One region of the Pseudarthrobacter sp. NPDC059871 genome, then DNA from elsewhere that is predicted to be linked to it. Evidence: riboswitches for the same ligand, from Rfam matches in the RefSeq annotation. Region 1 holds a riboswitch; each other region holds the start of a gene.
What was found. A riboswitch is a leader RNA that binds a small molecule or an ion and turns the genes downstream of it on or off. The one in region 1 is predicted to bind cyclic di-AMP.

Region 1 (6,960 bases):
CCCGGGGCCGCCGGCGCGCGGCGGGCCCCGCTGCTACGCCGCGTGCTGTCGAAGCCGTCCAGGCTGCCGAGACCTCGCGCCCCCGCGATCTTCACCGTGATGCGCGCCGCCGTCGGGGTCCATTCCGCCAGATAACGGAATTCGCCTCGGCCAGCGGCATCGGCCAAAAGGCCGGCATCGCGCTTGCCGCCACCGGCCTGGTGCTCACCGTGACCGTCCCCGTCACCAGTCCTGTTATGGCGACTGACGCCAGCGGAACCGGTGCCGTTGCCGCCTCGTCGGTGACGCCGCAGCCCGCGATTTCCGCAGAAGCTGGCGCCCAGATCGACTTCAGCCGCTCCGCCGTCGTGACCCAGGCGGACCCTGACGGCAAGCTCAAGCAGCTGCTCAGCGCCCAGTCCGCAGGATCGGTCTCCCGGGCTGCATCCGCCGGTACCCTGGGGGCCCCGCTGGCCACCATGGCCACGGCATCGCCGTTCGGCTACCGCGTCAGCCCCATCACCGGCGGCACTGGCGACTTCCACCGCGGGCAGGACTATGTTGCCCAGTGCGGAACCTCCGTGATGGCTGCCGCCACCGGAACCGTGACCTTTGTGGGCTGGCACCAGTACGGCGGCGGCAACAGGGTGGTGGTGGACCACGGCAACGGCCTGGAGACCACCTACAACCACCTGTCGTCGTTCAACGTCACCGAGGGCCAAACCGTCTCCCGTGGTGACGTCATAGCCCTCAGCGGGACCACTGGCGCCTCCACCGGCTGCCACCTCCACTTTGAAGTCCAGGTCAACGGCGAGGTCGTCGACCCCACCGGCTGGCTCTAGCCAAATGATGGTGGACTCTCGAATGGCCGTGACCCGCCGTGACCTGAATGTGACATTCAAACAAAACTGCTGTACCGTCTAACTCGCGTCAACTTTTCCGAAGTTGACGCTCTTGAGTGGATTGCCTAACTCTGCCACCGCTCAAGGTCCGTTCGCATTTCATCGTCTGGCAGGGGCGGGGGAACCAATTTTGGCCTTCTTGTTTCGAAGGCCTTGGGGTTAAGTCACGAAAGCTTCCTTGGAAGCCGTGTGGCCGGGTGACTCCCATCCGAATCCGACAGCTCACCTCGCAGGCATTGGGAGAGGCTACCTTCGTGTCTTCACGCCATAATGCTGCGCGCCACCGTGCGCAAACGGTTCGTACCAACCCTTTGGGCGCCGTGTCCAAGGCTGTTAGTGCCAATGCCGGGACAGTGGGTCGCCAGGCTGCAGTAGTTGCAGCTGCTTCCGGCCTCGTTCTGGGTATGGGCCTGCCGGCCGTCGCGGACACCACCGCGGGTGTCTCGGCATCCACCGAGTCGGGTTCGGCCCAGACGGCCCTCGCCGTCACCGCGGCACCTACTGCCACCGTTTCCTTCGAGCGCCCGGTCATCAAGACCACCGCCGCTCCGAAGCCCGAGCCGGTACGCACCCAGTCCACAGCTTCAGCAGCACGGGATGCCGGCAACGCCGTCACCGCAGCCGCTGACTCGACCGAAGCTGCCTCCGAGAAGCTCGCGGAGACCGTTTCCTCCGCCGCCACCTCGGGCATCGCGGCTATCGCGTACACCGGCATTGGCCACCCGTACGTGTGGGGCGGCACCAGCCCCAACGGCTGGGACTGCTCCGGATTCACCCAGTGGGTCTACGCCCAGGCCGGCATCAGCATCCCGCGCGTCAATGCCTGGAACGCCATGAAGCCCACCTCCACCCCGCAGCCTGGCGACCTCGTCATGCAGAACGGCGGCGCACACGTTGGCATCTATGTCGGCAACGGCATGATGATCAGCGCGCTCAACCCGTCCCAGGGCACCCTCCTTCACGCGGTTGCCGCCACCGGAACCTCCTCGTTCTACACCATGAACTAGTTTCTGGGGCCCCAGGCCCCAGAAACTTTTTCTTTGCCCCCGCTTTTCGCTAATTCACACATCCCCGTTCGGGACGCGCCGACGTACCCCCAAGATGCCGGCGCGTCCAAAACCCCCGTGTTGCCTACAGGCCCGGGGACAACGAAAGAGAGAACTGATGACGACTCGTGCTACCGCACGGCATCGCGCCGAAGTCACCAAGACCAACTCAATCGCCATTATCGCCAAGGCTGTTGGCGGCAACGCCGGCGGCGTTGGGCGCCAGGCAGCGGTTATCGCCGCAGCCTCGGGCCTGGTCCTGACCAGCGGCATCGCCGCAAACGCAGCTGACACCAACGTCCAGCGCGACTCCGCTCCTGCATCAGCTTTTGAAGTTGGAACAGCTGTGGAAGCCCCGATCTCCGCGGCGTCCACCATCAACATCTCCTTCGAGAAGCCGGCCGTCAGCACCAGCCCGGCTCCGGTGGTTGAGGCAGAGCCCGAGGTTGAGGTCCAGGAAGCCGCTCCGGCTCCGGCCGCCCAGGCCGCCGCAACCCAGACCGCTGCAGCGCCGAAGGTCACCGCTACCGTCACGGCGCAGCCCGCATCTGCTCCCCAGGCATCCTCCAGCGGCAAGGGCGCAGCAATCCTGTCCGCAGCGTACGCCCAGCTCGGCGTCAACCAGGACTGCACCATGCTGGTCACCAACTCGCTGGCTGCCGTGGGCATCAACTTCCACGACTGGCCCGCCGGCTACCTCTCCCTGGGCCGCACCGTGAGCGCTGCCGAGGCCCAGCCCGGCGACCTGATCTACTACGCCGACGGCGGCGCCGGCATGGCCCACATCGCTGTTTACGCCGGCAACGGCCAGGCTGTGCACGGCGGCTACAACGGCAACCAGACCGTGGTCTTCAGCGCCAACGTCGGTTCCGGGCCGGTCTTCATCCGCGTCAACTGATCTTCCTGAAAGGGCCGGCCGGTACGGCCGCCCCCGGAGTGAAAGGACCCCTGCCCACGCGGCAGGGGTCCTTTGCCGTTCACGGGCGGTGCGCTCCGGACGTCCTTCCCTGACGATACTGTGTGCCGTGATTAGCTGATCCTGCATTTCTTTGTTTACTCTTGTGGTGTCGATCCATAGCCCGGACATGCCGAGGGCAGCCGGCCCTCGTGCCCCTGACGGGTGCGGCCGTGAAGAGGTACGTGCATGCGCACTCTCGTTCTGAATGCTGGATATGAACCGCTGGCGGTTATTACTTTCCGCCGGGCGCTGGTGCTTGTGCTCACAGGCAAGGCAAGCGTGGTAGCCGAGGGCGATGACCCCGTGGTGGGTCCGCAGGAAATCCTGGGCCGCCCCTCCGTGATTCTCCTCAACCGCTACATCCGGCCCAGATACAACCATGCCACCGCCGTCAGCCGGCGCGGCGTCCTGAGGCGAGATGGGCACAAGTGTGCGTACTGCGGAAAAGCAGCGCACACGATCGACCATGTGCACCCCAAGTCACGCGGAGGGGCGGACTCCTGGGAGAACCTGGTGGCTGCCTGCCTGCGCTGCAACAACGTCAAAGGCGACCACACGCCCGCTGAAATGGGCTGGAAGCTGCGGTTTGAGCCGGCGCCTCCGCACGGCACCATCTGGCAGATCAAGGAACTGGAAAAGCCCACGCCGGCGTGGGATCCGTTCCTCCTGCCGGAGCGCGCCGCTTGACCTGCGCTGACTGTCTGCTGTGCCCCATTGATTGACCTGCGCTGACGGGTTGGCGGTCCTGGCGGTGTTGCCTGCGCCGGCCGCCGGGCCTGGGCGTTGCTGGCCGCCTCACCTATTGAATGCCGGGGCTGTCCTGTCGGCGCCCGGCACTGGCTACGCTTGAACCATGCAAGACGACGTGCCGGCCTTTGATGCCCTCATCCTGGCGGGAGGCCGGTCCTCACGGCTGGGAGGAGTCCCGAAACAGGGGCTGCTGTTTCGCGGAACCACCCTCCTGGACCGGGCCCTGGCCGCCGCCGAAAGAGCCCGGGACACCGTGATTGTCGGCCCGGATCCCGGCCCCTTGCCCCCCGGAGTGCTCACGTGCCGCGAAGAGCCGGAGTTCGCCGGCCCCGCAGCGGCCATTGCCACCGGCCTGGATGTCCTGGACCGGGCGGGGGCCGGCGCTCCGCACACCCTCGTCCTGGCCTGTGATATGCCCTTGGTCTCAGGGGCTGTGCGTGCCCTACTGCGTGAACTGTCCGCGGGGCAGGGGGCGGGGTCCTATATGGCCTGTACCGAGGATGAACATGGTGGAGGGAAGATGCAGCCGCTGGCCGGAGTTTATAGCACAGAAATGCTAAAAAGCGCCGCCCGGGAAATGGCCGCGAACGGCCGGTTGGTCAACGGATCAGTCCGCTCACTCCTTGCTAGTCTGGACGTGCAGCTTGTCGCCGTTCCGGCCGCTTACACGGCAGATGTGGACACGTGGGACGATGCCGCCGCACTGGGGATTGCCGCCGGCAGCCCGGATGTGGAGGACGTGGACGGGGCCGGGCGCGGCCGCAGTTAACTTTGGAGGCACGTGGTGAAGAGCCAGGACGAAACACTGGAGGAGTGGTGCAGGTCGCTGCTCCAGGCCTACGAGCTTGAGGATGTCCAGGTGGACATCAATGCCATCCTTTCCCTTGCCGGTGTGGCGGCGCATTCCGTGGTCCGTCCCGCCGCCCCGCTGACCACCTTCATCGCCGGATTCGCCGCGGGCCTGGCCTCGAACTCCGGCGGTTCGACAGATGCCGCGGCCATGGAAAAGGCACTCTCCGTCGCCCGCACGCTGGCTGCCGACTATGACGCTGAAGCCCCCGGGGCTCCCGGCGAATGACAGAAGCACCCGGGCAGCAAGCAGCATCCCCCGCAGGGAATAAACACAGCCTCGGCCACAGCCTTGAACACAGCCACGGACACCCGCAAGAACAACTTCAGGAACAACTGCCAGAACAACTGCAGGAACAAAACGACGAAGGTCAGGCCGGAACCGGCCAGGAAGAGGGCCAGGGCCACCATCACCTGGCCCACACCTGGGCCGAAGCCCGCCAGGCCGCCTTTGACGCCGCAACACCCATCCCGCCCGGACCGGTGCCGCTGGAACAGGCCCAGGCCCGCAGGTTGGAGCAGGACATCGTTGCGCTCCAGGACATGCCGCACTACGCTTCCTCGGCCATGGACGGCTGGGCAGTCAACGGGTCCGGGCCGTGGATCCCCGTGGAAGCCGGAGCCCGCCTGGCGCCGCACCAGGCCAGCCCCATCGTTACCGGCGGACTCATCCCGCCCGGCGGCAAGGGGATCCTGCGCAGCGAAAGTGCTGTCCTCGCCGAGGACGAGGACGGGCTCCCCGTCCTCGCCACGGGTGGCACTGCCCGCCCGGGTGAACCGCGCAACGGCCAGCACGTGCGTAAAGCAGGCGAGGAAGCGCAGGAAGGGGACATCCTTGTTCCGGCGGGGGTGACCCTGAATCCGGCACACCTGGCAGTCGCCGCACTGGCCGGATATGACGAGCTGCAGGTACAGGGCAAACCCCTCGTGCGCCTGCTGCTGACCGGGTCCGAAGTAGTGGTGCACGGCCTGCCAACACCGGGGAAGGTCCGGGACACGTTCGGTCATCAGCTGCCGGCCGTCGTCGGCATGCTCGGTGGTATCCCGGGCGGCCAGCAGCGCATCGGCGACTCCTACGGGGATTGGCTCGCGGCCCTGGAGGACGTGGTCCCGGAGGGTCCCGGCGCACCCGGGCTCCCGGCCGACGTCGTCATCACTACCGGGGGGACCGGCCGCTCCGGCACAGATCATCTCCGCCGCGCCGTTGCCGAACTGGGCGGCCGCCTGGTGGTTGATGGCGTGGCCATGCGGCCCGGGCACCCGGTGGTGCTGGCCGAACTCCCCGACGGCCGGTTCGTCCTGGGCCTGCCCGGCAATCCGCTCGCCGCCATGATGGCGCTCTTTACAGTGGGTGCGCCCCTGTTGGCCGCCCTGGGTCACGGAACACTTCCGGAGGTACAGGAAGTGGCCTCAGGTACCCTCATAGACCCGGATCCGGGCCGCACGCGCCTCATGCCGTTCCGGCTGGTGTACGGGATGGCGTCTCCGGCCCAGCACACCGGCCCGGGCATGATGCGCGGGCTTGCCACGGCCGACGGCGTCATGGTGGTTCCGCCGCACGGCGTGCAGCTGGGGGAGCAGGTACCGGCCTTCGCACTGCCGTGGGGCCCGCCCATTCCAGCCCCGGCCGACCCCGCCAAAGCCAAACCGCGCAGCAACAGGACGTCCCGGCCGGCCGCGAAGGCCGGCCCCGCGGGGCCAGTGGACTGGAGCGCCCTTCTCGGCTGAGCCGGGGGTTTGGCAGAGCAGGCACCCTGCAGTGCGATGATGGAGACATGAACAGGCAGGACGGTCCATGGGACGCGTGACGCAGCGCCGCAAGGTGCATAAGTATGTCCTGGACGGCTCGCCGAAGGCGCTGGAGTTTCCCGTCCGCTACCGCGAGGATGTCCTGGCGGTGGAGGAGCCGCTGGAAATCCGGCTGGGCAGCCTCTCCTATTCGGTCACCATGCGGACCCCCGGCGACGACTTCGACCTGGTAGCCGGATTCCTGGTGTCCGAGGGCGTGATCTGGACTCCGGACCAGCTGGTTTCCCTGCGCTTCTGCGCCGGCGAGGACGAGAACGGTGTCCAGACTTTCAACGTGGTGGAGGCCCAGCTTCGTCCTGACGTCCCCCTGCCGGAAACGGGACGGAACGTTTACACATCCAGCTCCTGCGGCATCTGCGGGACCGACTCCATTGAAGCCGTCCGGAAGTCCTCGCACCACAGCCCCGCGGCGGACCCCCTCAAGATCGACGCGCACGTGCTGGCATCCCTGCCCGCCCTGCTCCGGAAGTCGCAGCGCCTCTTCGACGATACCGGCGGGGTGCACGCTGCCGGGCTTTTCCGGATTGGGGACGACGGCGGTGTGCAGCTGCTGTGCCTCCGCGAGGACGTGGGACGGCACAACGCGGTGGACAAGGTGGTGGGCTGGGCCCTGCGCGAAGGACTCCTGCCACTGCGCGGCACCGTCCTCCAGGTGTCCGGACGCGCG
Region 2 (6,960 bases), on a different contig from region 1:
AGTGTATTCGGACGTGGTGGATGACGAAGGCCTGGCGAGCCTTGATATCCCCGCCCTGGACTACGCACAGTCACTGCGGAATCCCGGACTTGATGCGTTCGTCACGGGTTTCACCAACATTGGCGGCGGCATCGGCATGCCCATCCTCGCCACGCTCCTCACCGCGTGGCTGACCTTCCTCAGCAGGTCGTGGCGCCCGCTCCTCCTCGTTGGCGGCGCAGCTGCGGTTTCCACAGCGGCCACCACCCTGGGTAAGCGGCTGGTGGGCCGGACCCGGCCGGACCACTCCGAAGCTGTTCCGCCGTACGAAGACTCGCCGTCGTTTCCCAGCGGGCACACCCTCAACACCACGGTGGTGATCGGCGTGCTGGTGTACATCATCTGCCTGCAGTTCCAGGTCCTCAGCGTCCGCATCACGGCCATCACCGCGGGTACCGTCTTCATTGTTTCCATGGGCCTGAGCCGGGTTTTCCTGGGCCACCACTGGTTGACCGACGTCATTGCCGGCTGGACGCTGGGCCTGGCCTGGGTCGGGTTCGTCATCCTGGCCCACCGGATGTTCCATCTGATCCGGCGGAAGCAACATGCCGGGCCGGCGCCCACGTTTGAGCGTCCCGTGGTGCGCGATGTCGTAGCGGACGCCATGCACCACGACGGCGGAACGCATGGCCGCGGAACGGACCACGACGGCGGGACGCACCCCCGAGGGTAGGTTCACGACGCCGGCACGCACCCCCGAGGGTAGGTTCACGACGCCGGGGCGCACCCCCGAGGGTAGGTTCACGACGCCGGGACGCACCCCGGCAGGCGGGTCACGCGCCAAGAGCCCAAGCCAGGAACTCCGGCATGGACAGCGCCGGATGATAGTTTTGAGCAATGCGCACTCTCGTTGTGGACCACCCGCTGGTCGCCCATAAGCTCACTGTCCTCCGGGATAAGAACACCCCTTCGCCCGTGTTCCGGCAGCTGACCGAAGAGCTGGTGACACTGCTGGCGTACGAGGCCACGCGCGAGGTCCGCACCGAACCCGTCACTATCGAGACGCCGGTCAGCACCACTGTGGGCACGGCCTTCACCAAGCCCACGCCGTTGGTGGTCCCCATCCTGCGCGCCGGCCTCGGCATGCTGGAGGGTATGACCAAGCTGGTCCCCACCGCAGAAGTGGGTTTCCTGGGCATGGCCCGCGACGAGGAAACCCTGGATATCATCACCTATGCCGAGCGGCTGCCCGAGGACCTTACCGGCCGGCAGGTCTTCGTCCTGGACCCCATGCTTGCCACGGGCGGAACGCTGCGCGAGGCCATCAAGTTCCTGTTCAAGCGCGGGGCCTCGGACGTCACGTGCATCTGCCTGCTTGCGGCCCCGGAGGGCCTGGCCAAGCTGGAGGAGGAGCTGGGCGAGGCAAACGTGCACATCGTCCTCGCCTCGATTGACGAGAAGCTGAACGAAAAGTCCTACATCGTTCCGGGCCTTGGGGATGCGGGAGACCGCCTGTACGGCATCGCCGGCTAACCGCATCGACCGGGCGGAGGGCCTTCCGCAATATGGGGTCCGGCCGTAGCCTGTGGCAATGGACTGGAAACTTGAACTCGTGTTTGTCCCCGTGTCCGATGTGGACCGCGCCAAGGATTTCTACGTTAACAAGGTTGGTTTCAACGCCGACTTCGACGAACGCCCGTCGGAGTCCATCCGCTTCGTGCAGCTGACCCCGCCCGGCTCGGCATGTTCCATCTGCATCGGTGAAGGCCTCACGGACGCTCCTCCGGGTACAGGCTCCAACCTCCAGCTGGTGGTCAGTGACATCCAGGCCGCCCACGACCACCTGAAGAACAACGGCGTGGACGTCAGCGATGTGGACGTCCAGGACTGGGGTCATTTCGTGTACTTCGCAGACCCCGACGGCAACCGCTGGGCCGTCCAGTACATCCCGGGACGGTAACGGCACGTTCTGGCCCCCCGGACCACGACGCCTTCGCGGTATTTCGCCGCCACGGCGAAGCAGGTGCCAATCCGCTCGGCGGCCGGAGGGTCAACTCCAAAAACTGCTACCTCGCACGCATGGCTGCGGAGACGACGACGGCCGCCGCTGAACCGGGAAGGTTCGGCGGCGGCCGGTCGGAAGGGCCTCAGCCAGTGCGGGTTCTTAGTACCAGTTGTTACCCAAGTGGAAGTTCAGGGCGCCACACGGGGACTGGTAGCGCTCCTTGATGTAGTTCAGGCCCCAGTTGATCTGGGTGCGGTAGTTGGTCAGGTAATCGGGACCGGCGCTCGCCATCTTCTCGGCGGGCAGAGACTGCACGATCCCGTAGGCGCCGCTGCTGGCGTTGGTAGCGGTGGTGGTCCAGTCGGACTCCTTGGTCCACAGGGTGACCAGGCACTGCATCTGGTCCTGCGCCCACCCGTAGCTGGCCAGCTGGCCGGATGCGTAAGCCTGTGCGCCGGCAGGGTCGTTGACGGCGACGACGGGGGCAGGCTCGGGAGCGGGGGCCGGAGCAGGCTCGGGTGCCGGTGCCGGTGCCGGTGCAGGCGCTACAGCCGGGGCAGGTTCTGCCGCGGGTGCGGGTGCCGGTGCTGCCTCCTGGGGCTGCACCTTGAGTTCGGCGGGCGCGGACGCGGCCGGGTTCGAGCGGATTTCACTCTTCTCGATGCTCATCTGGGAATCGGCGGCAGCCGGGGACTCGGCACCGGTGGCTGCCACGCGGGAAAATCCGTCCGTGGCCTGGCCTGCGGCGCCGACGCCTACCAGCATCGCTGCGGACACGGCGAGGACCGCCGCGCGCTTGCCGAAGGCAGACTTCTTGCGGGTTTCAGGCTGCGCGCTGTGGCTGGGAGCCGATTTTGGGCGTGGTTTTACCGTGAATTTAGACATGTTTGATTCGCCTCTCACACCTGCGGAGTTAGCTGTCGGGTTCGGATGAGGGCATCCGGCCGCACGGCAAATACACGTGCTGGCTTAACCCCAAGGGCAGTACTGCGTTGCCCGGGACGTGGGTCCCCCGCCTCTGCCTCAGTTCAAGCGAAATCCGGGAAGTGGCAGAGCTTGGCGTCATCCGGATATGCGGCCCGAACGGGAACCGCACCATATCGACGGTACAGGAGAGCGGCGCTTAAGTCACATTTAGGTAACAGACATCACGACGTCGGCGCGTCGCCTTGGCGAATTCAGGGCACGGTTGGCAGACGGAGCGCGAACTCCGTCATCCCCGGCCGTGATGTGACCGTTACCCGGCCTCCGTGCGCTTCCACGATGGACTGGACGATGGAAAGGCCCAGCCCGCTGGTGCCCTCGGCAACGGCCGCGCCGGCCTGGTCGCCGCTGCCCTTGCGGGCCGCGTCTGCGCGGGCGAAGCGTGAAAAGACGTGGTCCACGAAGTCCGCCGGGATGCCCCCGCCGTCGTCCGTGACCGTTACGACAGCGGCGCCGTCCGGTGCCGTACTGACGCCGGCAACCACGGTGGTTCCGGCAGGGGTGTGTTTGCGGGCGTTGGACAGCAGGTTCATGAGCACCTGCCGCAGCTGCGCGCCGTCCCCGTGGATCAGCACCGGCTCCGCAGGAAGATCCAGCCGCCAGGTGTGGCTGGGGGCCATGACCTTTTCGTCGCTGACGCTTTCCACCACCAGCTGCGTCAGATCCACCTCGGCCAGCTTGAGCGGCTGGCCCTCATCCAGCCGCGCCAGGAGCAGCAGGTCCTCCACCAGTGCCGTCATCCGCTCGGACTGGCTCTGTACCCGGGCCAGCGATTTCTGACCGTCGGGTGTGAAGTCCTCGGTCATCCGCATCAGCTCGGTGTAACCACGGATGGCGGTCAGAGGGGTGCGGAGCTCGTGCGAGGCATCCGCCACGAACTGGCGCACCTTGGTTTCGCTCTTCTGCCGGGCTTCCAAGGCGCTGGCCACGTTGTCCAGCATGAGGTTCAGTGCATGCCCCACACTGCCCACTTCGGTGCCCGGGTTGGAGTTCGACGCCGGCACCCTGACGGCGAGCGCCACCTCACCGGCGTCAAGGGGCAGCTCAGACACCCGGGTGGCAACCTCGGAAAGTTGTTCCAGGGGTTTCATGGTGCGGCGGATCAGTACCGTCCCCACCAGGCCGATCAACAGCAAACCGCCCAACGATACGAACACGAAGGTCCACACCAGGGACCTGAGGGTACTTTCCTTGGTAGCCAGGGGGAGTCCCGTGACCAGGACATCGCCGGAGTTTGTTTGGACCGCGATCAGCCGATAGTCACCGCTGGACATTGAACGGTCCACCGGCTGGGAGTTGGCGTCGAGTGCAAGGAGCGTCTCCTTGTCCTCCGTGGACAAGGGTTGGCGGGTGGTGTCCGAGGCGAGGAAACCGCCGGAACTCACCTGGCCGTTGCGGATGCTCGCGTTCACTGTGCCGATTCTCTGGCCCCTGGCGTCCAGGGGGTCCCGTCCATTGAAGCCGCCAAACGGCGGGCGGCCGGGGTTGTCGGCAAGGTTTGCGGCCTGGCTGAGCTGGTCATCGAGCTGCCGGGTCAGGAAGGCGTCCATCGATGCGTAGCTCACGATGCCAACGGCGCCGCAGATGGCGATGAGCAGGGCCATGGCCAGGGCGATCAGCCGGGTACGCAGGTGCCAGGTTGCCGGCCTGAGCCAACTCCGGGCGTAGGGAGCTTCTGAAGTGGCCATGGCGAGCTACTCTGCCGGCTTGATGACGTAGCCGGCCCCGCGGACGGTGTGGATCATAGGCGGATGGACGGCGTCGATCTTCTTGCGGAGGTAGGAGATGTAGAGCTCCACAATGTTGGCCTGGCCGCCGAAGTCGTAGTCCCACACCCGGTCAAGGATCTGCGCCTTGCTGATGACGCGCTTGGGGTTCTCCATGAGGTAGCGGAGCAGCTCGAACTGGGTGGCCGTCAGCTGCACATCATCACCGGCGCGGGTGACTTCCCGGGTGTCGACGTTGAGCACCAGGTCGCCCACCACCAATTCGGCAGTGTCCATGGCTGCGACGCCTGAGCGCTGGACCAGCCGGTGCAGGCGGAGGATGACTTCCTCCATGCTGAACGGTTTGGTGACATAGTCGTCACCGCCGGCGGCCAGGCCGACGATACGGTCCTGGACTGCGTCCTTGGCGGTCAGGAAGAGGGCTGGCACCTCCGGCGCGAAGGCGCGGATCCTGCCCAGCAGCTCCACGCCGTCGAACCCCGGAAGCATCACGTCCAGCACCAGGACGTCGGGGCGGAAGTCCTTGGCCAGCTTCACCGCCTCGGGCCCGTCCGCTGCCACTGCCACGGACCACCCCGCCATCCGCAGGCCCATGCTCATCAGCTCGGAAAGGCTCGGTTCGTCGTCCACCACCAAGGCGCGGATAGGGGAGCCGTCCGGGTGGGAGAGCTTGGGGAGGTTGTTGGTCATGGAGTGCGAGGTGGCCATGGGACAACTCTCCGATCCTTCGATATAGGCTGGCTTTGGGCTTCCTGTGCCCCAGCTGTGAATCCCAGCCTAGCCAGCTGGGCGTCGCAGCGGGTGTGGCAGCGTCGGCGCCAAGGTCCGAATGTCACGGTCAGCACTGCCGTCCCGGGATTGGGCCGCTCCCGTTCAGCGGCCAGCCCGCCGGATGGGGGAGTACGACGGCGGACGCGGACCGGTGGCAGGAACAGCCGGCAGGGTGGGGCGCACCGCAGCCGTACCCGGCAGAGGGGGCGCCCGGGGCTTTGGACGGCCGGGCATTGGGCAGCCGGGCTTTGGATAACCGGGGCAGCGGCAGCACGGGTGGCACCTTGGGCATCTCGGAAGTCAGATCCGGGTTAACCGTCCGCGTTACCGCCCTCAAATCCTCGGACAGCTACACGGCCCAGACCATACTGCTTGCGACGGCGCCCGGTACGGCAGCAGCCGGGTGCGGGGAGCACCAGCAACTGAACGGCCGGCGCAATGTGAGACGCCGCCGCGGTGGCTTCGTTCGGGTAGTCGGGAGCCGAAAAGACCGCTAGCAGGCGGCAACGAATTGGACAGTGGAGACCCTCCGGTGGATGGATTCTATGTCAAGCGATTGAAATTCGGAGTGATTCGATAGATTGCACATTTATCGAAGATAGTTCAATCAAATGACCTACCGAAGGCTCATTCTCGGATAACGAACGTTATTATTTGACCTTCCCAGAATCGTGATCTGTCGCACATTTTGCCGCTTTGTCTCACGATGCGGACGATTCTGCCCATTGTTACTTGCAAGTTGCCATTGTTACGCTGCACACTTCCAATGTGAACAAGAACTCAACAGCACCTGCAGCCGCAGAATATTGGCCCAGCACATCAGCTGCTGCCGACATGCGCTGTTGTCGAATGCACGCCTGACCTTCCACACCCTTCGAAGTTCTTAGGCATTCGCCCCCAGCCCAGCGTCGGGCGCCCCTCCCCATTCGCAGTGCGGGGAAACCCAGCATTCGAGTGCCGCTCTGGCGGCCATTCACATTGAGGTAAGCATTCCATGTCAGTTGCATCCGGATACGTCCACATCTCCGTCCGTAACGCCGCCAAGGCCGGCCAGCCGTCTGGCCTTCGCCCCGGTTTCGGCCCCCGCCCCTCGCTTGCTCCGACGTCCGGAAACAGCTTCCCGGCTCAGGGCTACGCACCCCAGGGCTACAACCCCAACTCCTACGGCCAGCTCCGCGCCGTGCAGCCTACGGAGACCGCGGCGCCCCTCACCGCCCCCACCCCGGTGGTGGCCGGGCCCAACGCCGTCCGGCCGGTTGCCAACGAAAACGTGGCCCGCGGGTTCGTGCTGTACATGGGCATTGACGAGGAAACCGCTGCAGCTGCCGGCACCTCCATTGCCAAGCTTGCCCAGGAAATCCGCGCCTACGCCCAGTCCCTGGTGACCGGCGCCGAAAGCTACGCCGCCGTGGCGGTTGCCCCTGCCGGCACCCCCGGTTCCGCGCTCGACGTGGTCCGTTCCACCTTCGGCGACCCCACCGTCAACGCCCGGCA
Region 3 (6,960 bases), on a different contig from region 1:
AAGGCTCCGGCCGCACGCCGTTCGCCCGCGCCGGGGACGGCCGTGCCGTCGTCGGGCCCATGCTCCGCGAATACGTGGTCAGCGAGGCCATGCACGCCCTCGGCATCCCCACCACCCGTTCCCTCGCCGTCGTGGCGACAGGACGGCAGGTGCGCCGGGATGACATGCTGCCCGGCGCCGTGCTTGCCCGGGTGGCCGGCAGCCACCTGCGGGTGGGCAGTTTCCAGTATGCGCGGGCCACGGAAAACACGGAACTCCTGCGCCGGCTGGCGGACCATGCCATCAGCCGCCACTATCCGGATGCCGCCGCGGAGGAGAACCCCTACCTCGCCCTGTACCGGGCCGTGGTGGCGGCGCAGGCCTCGCTCGTGGCGCAGTGGATGCTGGTGGGGTTCGTCCACGGTGTGATGAATACAGACAACATGACCATCTCCGGTGAAACGATAGATTACGGCCCCTGTGCCTTCATCGACGGATTCAACCCGGCCGCCGTGTACAGCTCCATCGACGTCGGTGGCCGGTATGCGTACGCCAACCAGCCGGTCATGGCCGAATGGAACCTGGCCCGCCTCGCCGAAGCCATGCTGCCGCTCATCGACGAAGACCAGGAGGCGGCGGTTCCGGTGGCCGTGGAGGCGCTGGGCGGGTTCCGGCGGCACTACAGTGCGGAGTGGTTTGGCGGCATGGCCACCAAGCTGGGCCTTGTTGCGGGGAAACCGGAAACGGCGGCAGCCCAGGAGGTCTCTGACCTGGTGGACGGCGTCACCGGCATCCTCAAGGACGACCCGGTGGACTACACGCTCTTCTTCAGGAACCTGGCCAAGGCTGCCCGGGGTGACAGCCGTCCTGTCCGTGGGATGGTCATGGACCTGGCTGTGTACGATGCCTGGGCCGAACGCTGGCAGAAGCTGGGGCCGGATGCCGGGCTGATGGACAGCACCAATCCCGCGTACATTCCGCGGAACCACCTGGTCGAAGAGGCGCTGGCAGCGGCTACCGGCGGGGACCTGGATCCACTGCACGGCCTGCTGGAAGCGGTGACTGCGCCGTACAGCGAACGCCCCGGCCTGGAGCGGTACGCCGAGGGCGCCCCGGAGGACTTCGGGACGTACATGACCTTCTGCGGCACCTGAACCTGGCAACCAAGCAAAAGGGCGGTAACCGGGATATCCCGGCTACCGCCCTTTTTGCAGCTCTATGAGCTGGACGCTACCTGCTCAGCAGGGCTAGGCGACCCGTACGTAGGAGGCTGCACCAACCCAGCTGACGGAGTGCACCTGGGTCTGGCTGCCGTTGACGCCGCCGCTGACCATCTGGCCGTCACCGGCGTACACGCCGACGTGGCCGGCAGAGATGACCAGGTCACCCGGGGCGGGAGCGCCCACCACGGTGCCGTACTGGAAGAACTGGCCGGGAGCCAGGTCGCCTACTGACTTGCCGACGGCTCGCAGGGCCTTCTCCACCATGGCGGTGCAATCCTGGGTGACGCCAACCTGGCCGTAAGCGTTGGCGAGGATGGCGGCGCCGGTGCCCGAGCCGGTAGCCGCAGGCGTTGCGGAGGCGTAGCCGAGGTTCATGCCGGTGTTGGCGGGAGCCGCGCTTGCGGTCTGCACCGGTGCTGCTGCCGGAGCGACAGCCGGAGCGGCCGGGGCTGCGTATCCGGCGCCGGGGATGGCAATCTGGTCGCCCGGGTAGATGATCGAGGAAACGTCGAGGCCGTTGGCTGCCAGGACATCGTTCAGGCCAACCCCGTTGGCGGACGCAATGGCGCCCAGGGTGTCGCCGGAAACAACCGTGTGGACGTTGCCGGCAGCGGCGGCGGGTGCAGCGGCTACGGGCGCGGCAGGAGCCGAGTATGCCTGGACGTTAGTGGTTTCGGTGCTGTCCGGGCCGGTCACGCCTGCATGTGCCGGAGCTCCGACGCCGAACGCAATGCCGGATGCTGCGGCTACCGCCAGTGCCGGGCGTCCGAAGGTCCGGGCCTGGGCCTTGGCCGTCACGGCCAGGCCCTGCAGTGCGATGGAGCCGGCCGGAGTAGCACGGTGACGGGCGGTGGTGAAATTTTTGGACACGGTTGATCGCCTCTCCCATGCCTGCGGGGTGAGCTGTCGGGTTCGGGCTGGAGATGCCCGGCCGGTAGCGCACTTCGTCAGGGACGGAAGGCGATATCGACTTAACCCCAAGGCTTCAATGAAGCCGCGGAAACTTGGTTCCCCCGTCCCTGCCAGCTGGAAAGCGATTGAATCCCGGTTCAGCGGCAGGGCTCGGCAAGCTGAGGGGAATGTCCCGCTTGGGAGGGACACGTGTACGACCATAACCCGACGTTCACCCGATTGTCACATTTGGATAACATACGAGGCGGTCCTCTCGGATGGGGCCACCGTCCGGAGGGCAGCCCGGCACGCCGCCGTGACCTCGGATGATGCCCGGTGCCTAGCCGGTCTGGCAGGCCTCCGTAACAAAGTCATAAAGTTGCGCACGCAACGGACCGTCCGCAGCCACTTTCAGGACACCTTCCCGGCTCCCGACGGCAACGGTGAGGGGCAGCAGGGTACCCACTTTGTCTTCCGCCACAGCGTGCGGATCGCACCGGGCGGGACGCACCCGCAGGGCCAGGACCGTGCCGGGTTCCCCCGACCGGACCGTCACGTTCCGAGGCCACGGCTCAGCCCCAGGCCCGGGCCCGGCCTCCGCCAGCAGGGGAGTGCCGCCCACGCTGTGCAGCGTGAGGGACGGAGTCTCTCCGGGAACCGTCTGACGTGGGCTGACGCGAAGGCGGACGACGGCGGTGCGGCCGTCCGCCGCTACCTCGAGTTGCGGGTCCAGGCTTAGCCCGGCCACCTTCGCGGCGTCGGCGGCCAGGCAGAGCTCGGTATTGTTGCGCGGCAGCACGCCGAAGGGATCCGGAGCCTGGAGGGTCAGCGTGGCCGGTTGCTGTCCCGCCGCAGAAACGGAAACCCTGGCGCTGGCCTGCGAGGATGCCGATGCCGGGGCGGCGCAGGCCGGGGGTGGAAGCTGTGCGGGCACGCTCTTGGGCTGGTGCGGCGGAAGCTCCAGGCCGCCCGCTTGTGGCGTCCACTCGATGTCCCCGTCGAACAGCGCGGAACTGACCCGCGCCAGGTCCACCGTCAGGGGACCGTCAGTGGTGTTGGTGAGCTGGAGCAGGATGGCGTGCTGCCCGTACTGGTCGCGGGACTGGTTTACCTCGATGGTGACCGGTCCGGGGGCGGCGGCAGCGGGGGACGCTGCCGGGGTGGGCTGCTGCGGGGTGCAGGCCGATACCGCCAGTACTGCTGCGGTCAGGAACGGCAACCGCAGGCGGGCGGGTGCCCGTCCTGCTGTCCGTGCGGAGGCAGGGCCGCGGCGGATTGCTGTGGTGCTTGGTGTGCTGGCGCCGGCCATGGGCACAGTCTAGGGCTGTGGCGCGGCTTCCGTCTCTGCTGGATAACAATCCACAGCAGTAAAGGTTCAACCTGTGGTTGAGGCCGTAGGCTACGGGACTATGTCCCTGTTTGTTACCAAACTGAAGTCCCCGGTGCTCGGAGGACTTCTGGCGTGTGCCCTGCTGGGCGCGGCCCTGGTTCCGGCGTCGGCCGCCGACCTCCCGCCGGAGGGGTACCCCTCCTGGGAGGACGTCCGGGAGGCCAGGGAGTCTGAAGCGGGCACAGCGGCCGAGATCACCCGGATCGGCAGCCTCCTCGCCGGTTTGCAGGCGGATGCAGAAACACTTGGCGGCGTGGCCGTGACCGCTGCGGCGGACTACGCCGCTACCGAGGCGGCACTCGCTGCAGCCAACAGCAGGGTCGAAGCCCTGGCGGCGCAGTCGGCAACTGCCAGCGGGGAACTCCAGGCGCACCGCAGGGAGATCGGCGCCCTTGCCGTGCAGTCCTACAAGACGGGTGCAACCACGGCTGGATTCTTCATGGCCCTGGACGCCCTTGAGGCCGGCAGCGTCCACGGACTCAACATGGTGGAGCTGGTGGGCGCGAAGACAGCCGGCCTGGTGGACCGGGCGGCGTCCGCCGCGAAGGTGGCATGGTCCCTGGGTGAGCAGGAGAAAGCCGCACGGTCCGAGCGGGAAAACCTGGCCAGGGAGGCCGGAGCCAGGCTTGCCGGGGCCAGGTCGGCGCAGGACGCGGTAGCCCGCCACATCAGTGAAGAGAAGCAGCACGGCGGGGAACTCACGGCACAGCTGGCCTCACTCAAGGGAACAACCGCGGCCGTTGAGGGGGAGTTCCGGCAGGGCCAGGCCGCCCTCGCCGCCTATGAAGCATCGCAGGCGGCGAAGCGTGCCGCCGCCCGGGAACAGGCCCAACGGGACTCGGATCGGGCAGCGAAAGCCGCAGCGGACGCCCGCGTGGAGGTACCACCGCCCGCGCCCGGTGCGCCGCCAGGAGCTGCCGGTCCCGCTCCGGCGAACCCGGATCCTGTGAAGCCCGCCCCGGTGAACCCGGCCCCGCCGCCCGCACCGCCGGCCCAGCCGGTGCCGCCGCCCGTCGTCGTACCGTCGGTTCCCGGTGGTGCCGTCAACGATCCTGCCGGAGCGAAGAGCTATGCTGCCGGACGCCTGGGCGCCTACGGCTGGGGCCAGGACCAGTTCCTGTGCCTGGCGCAGCTGTGGACCAAGGAGTCCAACTGGCAGACCACGGCCACCAACCCCTACTCGGGTGCCTACGGGATCCCCCAGGCCTTGCCGCCGGGGAAGTACGCGAGCGCCGGCAGTGACTGGCTGACAAGCTACCGGACCCAGGTCGACTGGGGGCTGGGATACATCCGCGACAGGTACGGTTCGCCCTGCGGAGCCTGGAGCCACTCGATGGCGAACAACTGGTACTGACGCAGGACTAGGCTTTTCCCATGGCTGACTACGAACGCTTCCGGCTGCTGCTCGAAGAGGAGCGGCAGCTGAAACTGGCCCTGCTGCCGGCGTTGCGGGCGGACATCGCCGCAGCCAACTCCGCCCGCCAGGGAGCCAACGTGGACGACGAACACGATCCCGAGGGTGCCACCATCGCCTTCGAGCTGTCCCAGGCCTCAGCGCTGCTGAACCAGAGCTCAGCCAGCCTGGACCAAGTGGAAGCGGCCCTGGCCCGGATCGCCGCCGGAACGTTTGGCAGCTGCGCCGTCTGCGGCCTGCCCATCGCCGAAGGCAGGCTTGAGGCCCGGCCCTGGACGCCGTACTGCATCGAGCACGCAGCCGCGGGGCGCTCGTGACCACCGGTCCGGACGCCGTCGCCGAGGCGGCAGGTTTCATCGACCGCACGCTGCAGAACGAGGGCGCGTGGTACCGCGCGGACGACGTCGGCAGCAGGTTTGGCGGCGTCCTCGGCTCTTACGGTTCCTCAGTGGGCGCGGTGCGCGGGACCATCCGCGACGCCCTCCGGAAGTTCAAGGACCTGGACCACGACGCCGTGGTCCAGCTTGCCTCGGAACTGTGGGGCCAGCCGAAACCGGGCGCCCGGCCGGTCTTCGAACGCCGCCAGGCCGCGGTGGTGCTGCTCCAGTCGCGGGTGGACCTGCTGCGGCACTCGGATCTGACCCGCGTCGAGGGATTCATCCGGTCCGCGCATGCACCTGAACTTGCCGGTCCGCTCGTCACCGACGTTCTGCGGCCGCTCCTGGGCAGGCTGGAGCACCGCAACCGGCAACGCGCGGAAACCGTACTGGCCCGCTGGGGTGCCGACCCGGACGCCCACCTGCGGGCGGCAGCAGCAACACTGTCCCACCACAAAGGAGAATGACGATGGACGAGCCCTTTAATCTCGAGCGTTTCGTTGCTGCCCAGGACGGCGGAACCTATGACCAGGCGGTGGCGGAGCTCCAGCTCGGGAACAAGACGGGCCACTGGATGTGGTTCATTTTTCCCCAGATCGCAGGCCTGGGGCAGAGCGCAACGTCCCGCAAATACGCCATTGCCTCCCTGGCGGAAGCACGGGCCTACCTGGAACATGACGTGCTGGGCCCGCGGCTGCTTGAGTCTGCGCAGGCCCTGACCCACCACGCCGGGCGCTCCGCAGAGGACATCCTGGGTGGCATCGACGCCCGCAAGTTGCGGTCGTCCATGACCCTGTTCCTCCGCGCCGCGCCCGGCGAGACGGTGTTCAAGACGGTCCTCGCCCAGTTCTTCGACGGCCAGCCGGACGGGTCCACCGACTCGCTGCTCGCCGACCAGGACGCGGAATAGCCGCTACGGTGTGGGGCTGCCGCCGTTGACGTTCAGGGTCTCGCCCACCACGTAGCTGGATTCCGGCGATGCGAGGAACACGTACGCCGGCGCCAGTTCGGCCGGCTGCCCGGCGCGGCCCAGGGGAGTGGACTGGCCGAACTCCGGCAGTTCCTCCTTGGGCTGTCCGCTGCTCACCTGCAGCGGCGTCCAGATGGGTCCCGGCGCTACGGCGTTGACCCTGATGCCCTTGGGCGCCAGCTGCTGGGCCAGGCCCTTGGTGAAGTTGTTGATGCTGGCCTTGGTGGTGGCGTAGTCCACCAGCGTGGGCGAGGGGTTGTACGCCTGGATCGAGGTGGTGTTGATAATGGTTGAACCGGCCGGCATGTGCGAAAGGGCCGCTTTGGTCAGCCAGAACATGGCGTAGACGTTGGTCTTAACCGTGTGGTCGAACTGTTCGTCGGTGATGTCCGCCAGGTCCTTCTGGGCCACCTGCTTGCCGGCGTTGTTCACCAGGATGTCCACACTGCCCAGGACGGCCACGGCGGTGTCCACCACTTCGCGGCAGACTGCAGGATCCTTGAGGTCGCCGGGCACCTTGATGGCCTTGCGTCCGGCTGCTTCGATGATCCCCGCGATCCTGGCCGCGTCCTCTTCCTCCTGCGGCAGGTAGGACAAAACGACGTCGGCACCTTCCCGGGCGAAGGCGATGGCTGTTGCCGCCCCGATACCGGAGTCGGCGCCGGTCACGATCGCCTTGCGGCCTTCCAGCCGCCCCGTGCCGCGGTAGGTTTCCT

Region 2: linked by a shared signal. The riboswitch ahead of ACFV4R_RS07915 (hypothetical protein) and the one ahead of ACFV4R_RS13155 (C40 family peptidase) in region 1 are both predicted to bind cyclic di-AMP.
Region 3: linked by a shared signal. The riboswitch ahead of ACFV4R_RS11670 (LysM peptidoglycan-binding domain-containing protein) and the one ahead of ACFV4R_RS13155 (C40 family peptidase) in region 1 are both predicted to bind cyclic di-AMP.

What each region holds. Positions count from the first base shown of each region.
Region 1 is NZ_JBHWJV010000009.1:62,152-69,111, forward strand. Features, by position in the region: gene ACFV4R_RS13150 (M23 family metallopeptidase) at 1-821, shown strand, start outside; cyclic di-AMP (ydaO/yuaA leader) riboswitch at 934-1,131, shown strand; gene ACFV4R_RS13155 (C40 family peptidase) at 1,202-1,888, shown strand; gene ACFV4R_RS13160 (NlpC/P60 family protein) at 2,046-2,825, shown strand; gene ACFV4R_RS13165 (HNH endonuclease) at 3,072-3,572, shown strand; gene ACFV4R_RS13170 (molybdenum cofactor guanylyltransferase) at 3,739-4,404, shown strand; gene ACFV4R_RS13175 (DUF6457 domain-containing protein) at 4,417-4,713, shown strand; gene ACFV4R_RS13180 (molybdopterin molybdotransferase MoeA) at 4,710-6,212, shown strand; gene fdhD (formate dehydrogenase accessory sulfurtransferase FdhD) at 6,280-6,960, shown strand, end outside.
Region 2 is NZ_JBHWJV010000004.1:227,963-234,922, forward strand. Features, by position in the region: gene ACFV4R_RS07900 (phosphatase PAP2 family protein) at 1-712, shown strand, start outside; gene upp (uracil phosphoribosyltransferase) at 877-1,512, shown strand; gene ACFV4R_RS07910 (glyoxalase superfamily protein) at 1,571-1,939, shown strand; gene ACFV4R_RS07915 (hypothetical protein) at 2,144-2,869, opposite strand; cyclic di-AMP (ydaO/yuaA leader) riboswitch at 2,873-3,029, opposite strand; gene ACFV4R_RS07920 (sensor histidine kinase) at 3,163-4,656, opposite strand; gene ACFV4R_RS07925 (response regulator transcription factor) at 4,663-5,403, opposite strand; gene ACFV4R_RS07930 (winged helix-turn-helix domain-containing protein) at 6,461-6,960, shown strand, end outside.
Region 3 is NZ_JBHWJV010000007.1:202,040-208,999, reverse strand. Features, by position in the region: gene ACFV4R_RS11675 (YdiU family protein) at 1-1,133, shown strand, start outside; gene ACFV4R_RS11670 (LysM peptidoglycan-binding domain-containing protein) at 1,227-2,072, opposite strand; cyclic di-AMP (ydaO/yuaA leader) riboswitch at 2,076-2,248, opposite strand; gene ACFV4R_RS11665 (hypothetical protein) at 2,434-3,402, opposite strand; gene ACFV4R_RS11660 (lytic transglycosylase domain-containing protein) at 3,503-4,837, shown strand; gene ACFV4R_RS11655 (TraR/DksA family transcriptional regulator) at 4,858-5,214, shown strand; gene ACFV4R_RS11650 (DNA alkylation repair protein) at 5,211-5,741, shown strand; gene ACFV4R_RS11645 (DUF1810 domain-containing protein) at 5,744-6,184, shown strand; gene ACFV4R_RS11640 (glucose 1-dehydrogenase) at 6,188-6,960, opposite strand, start outside.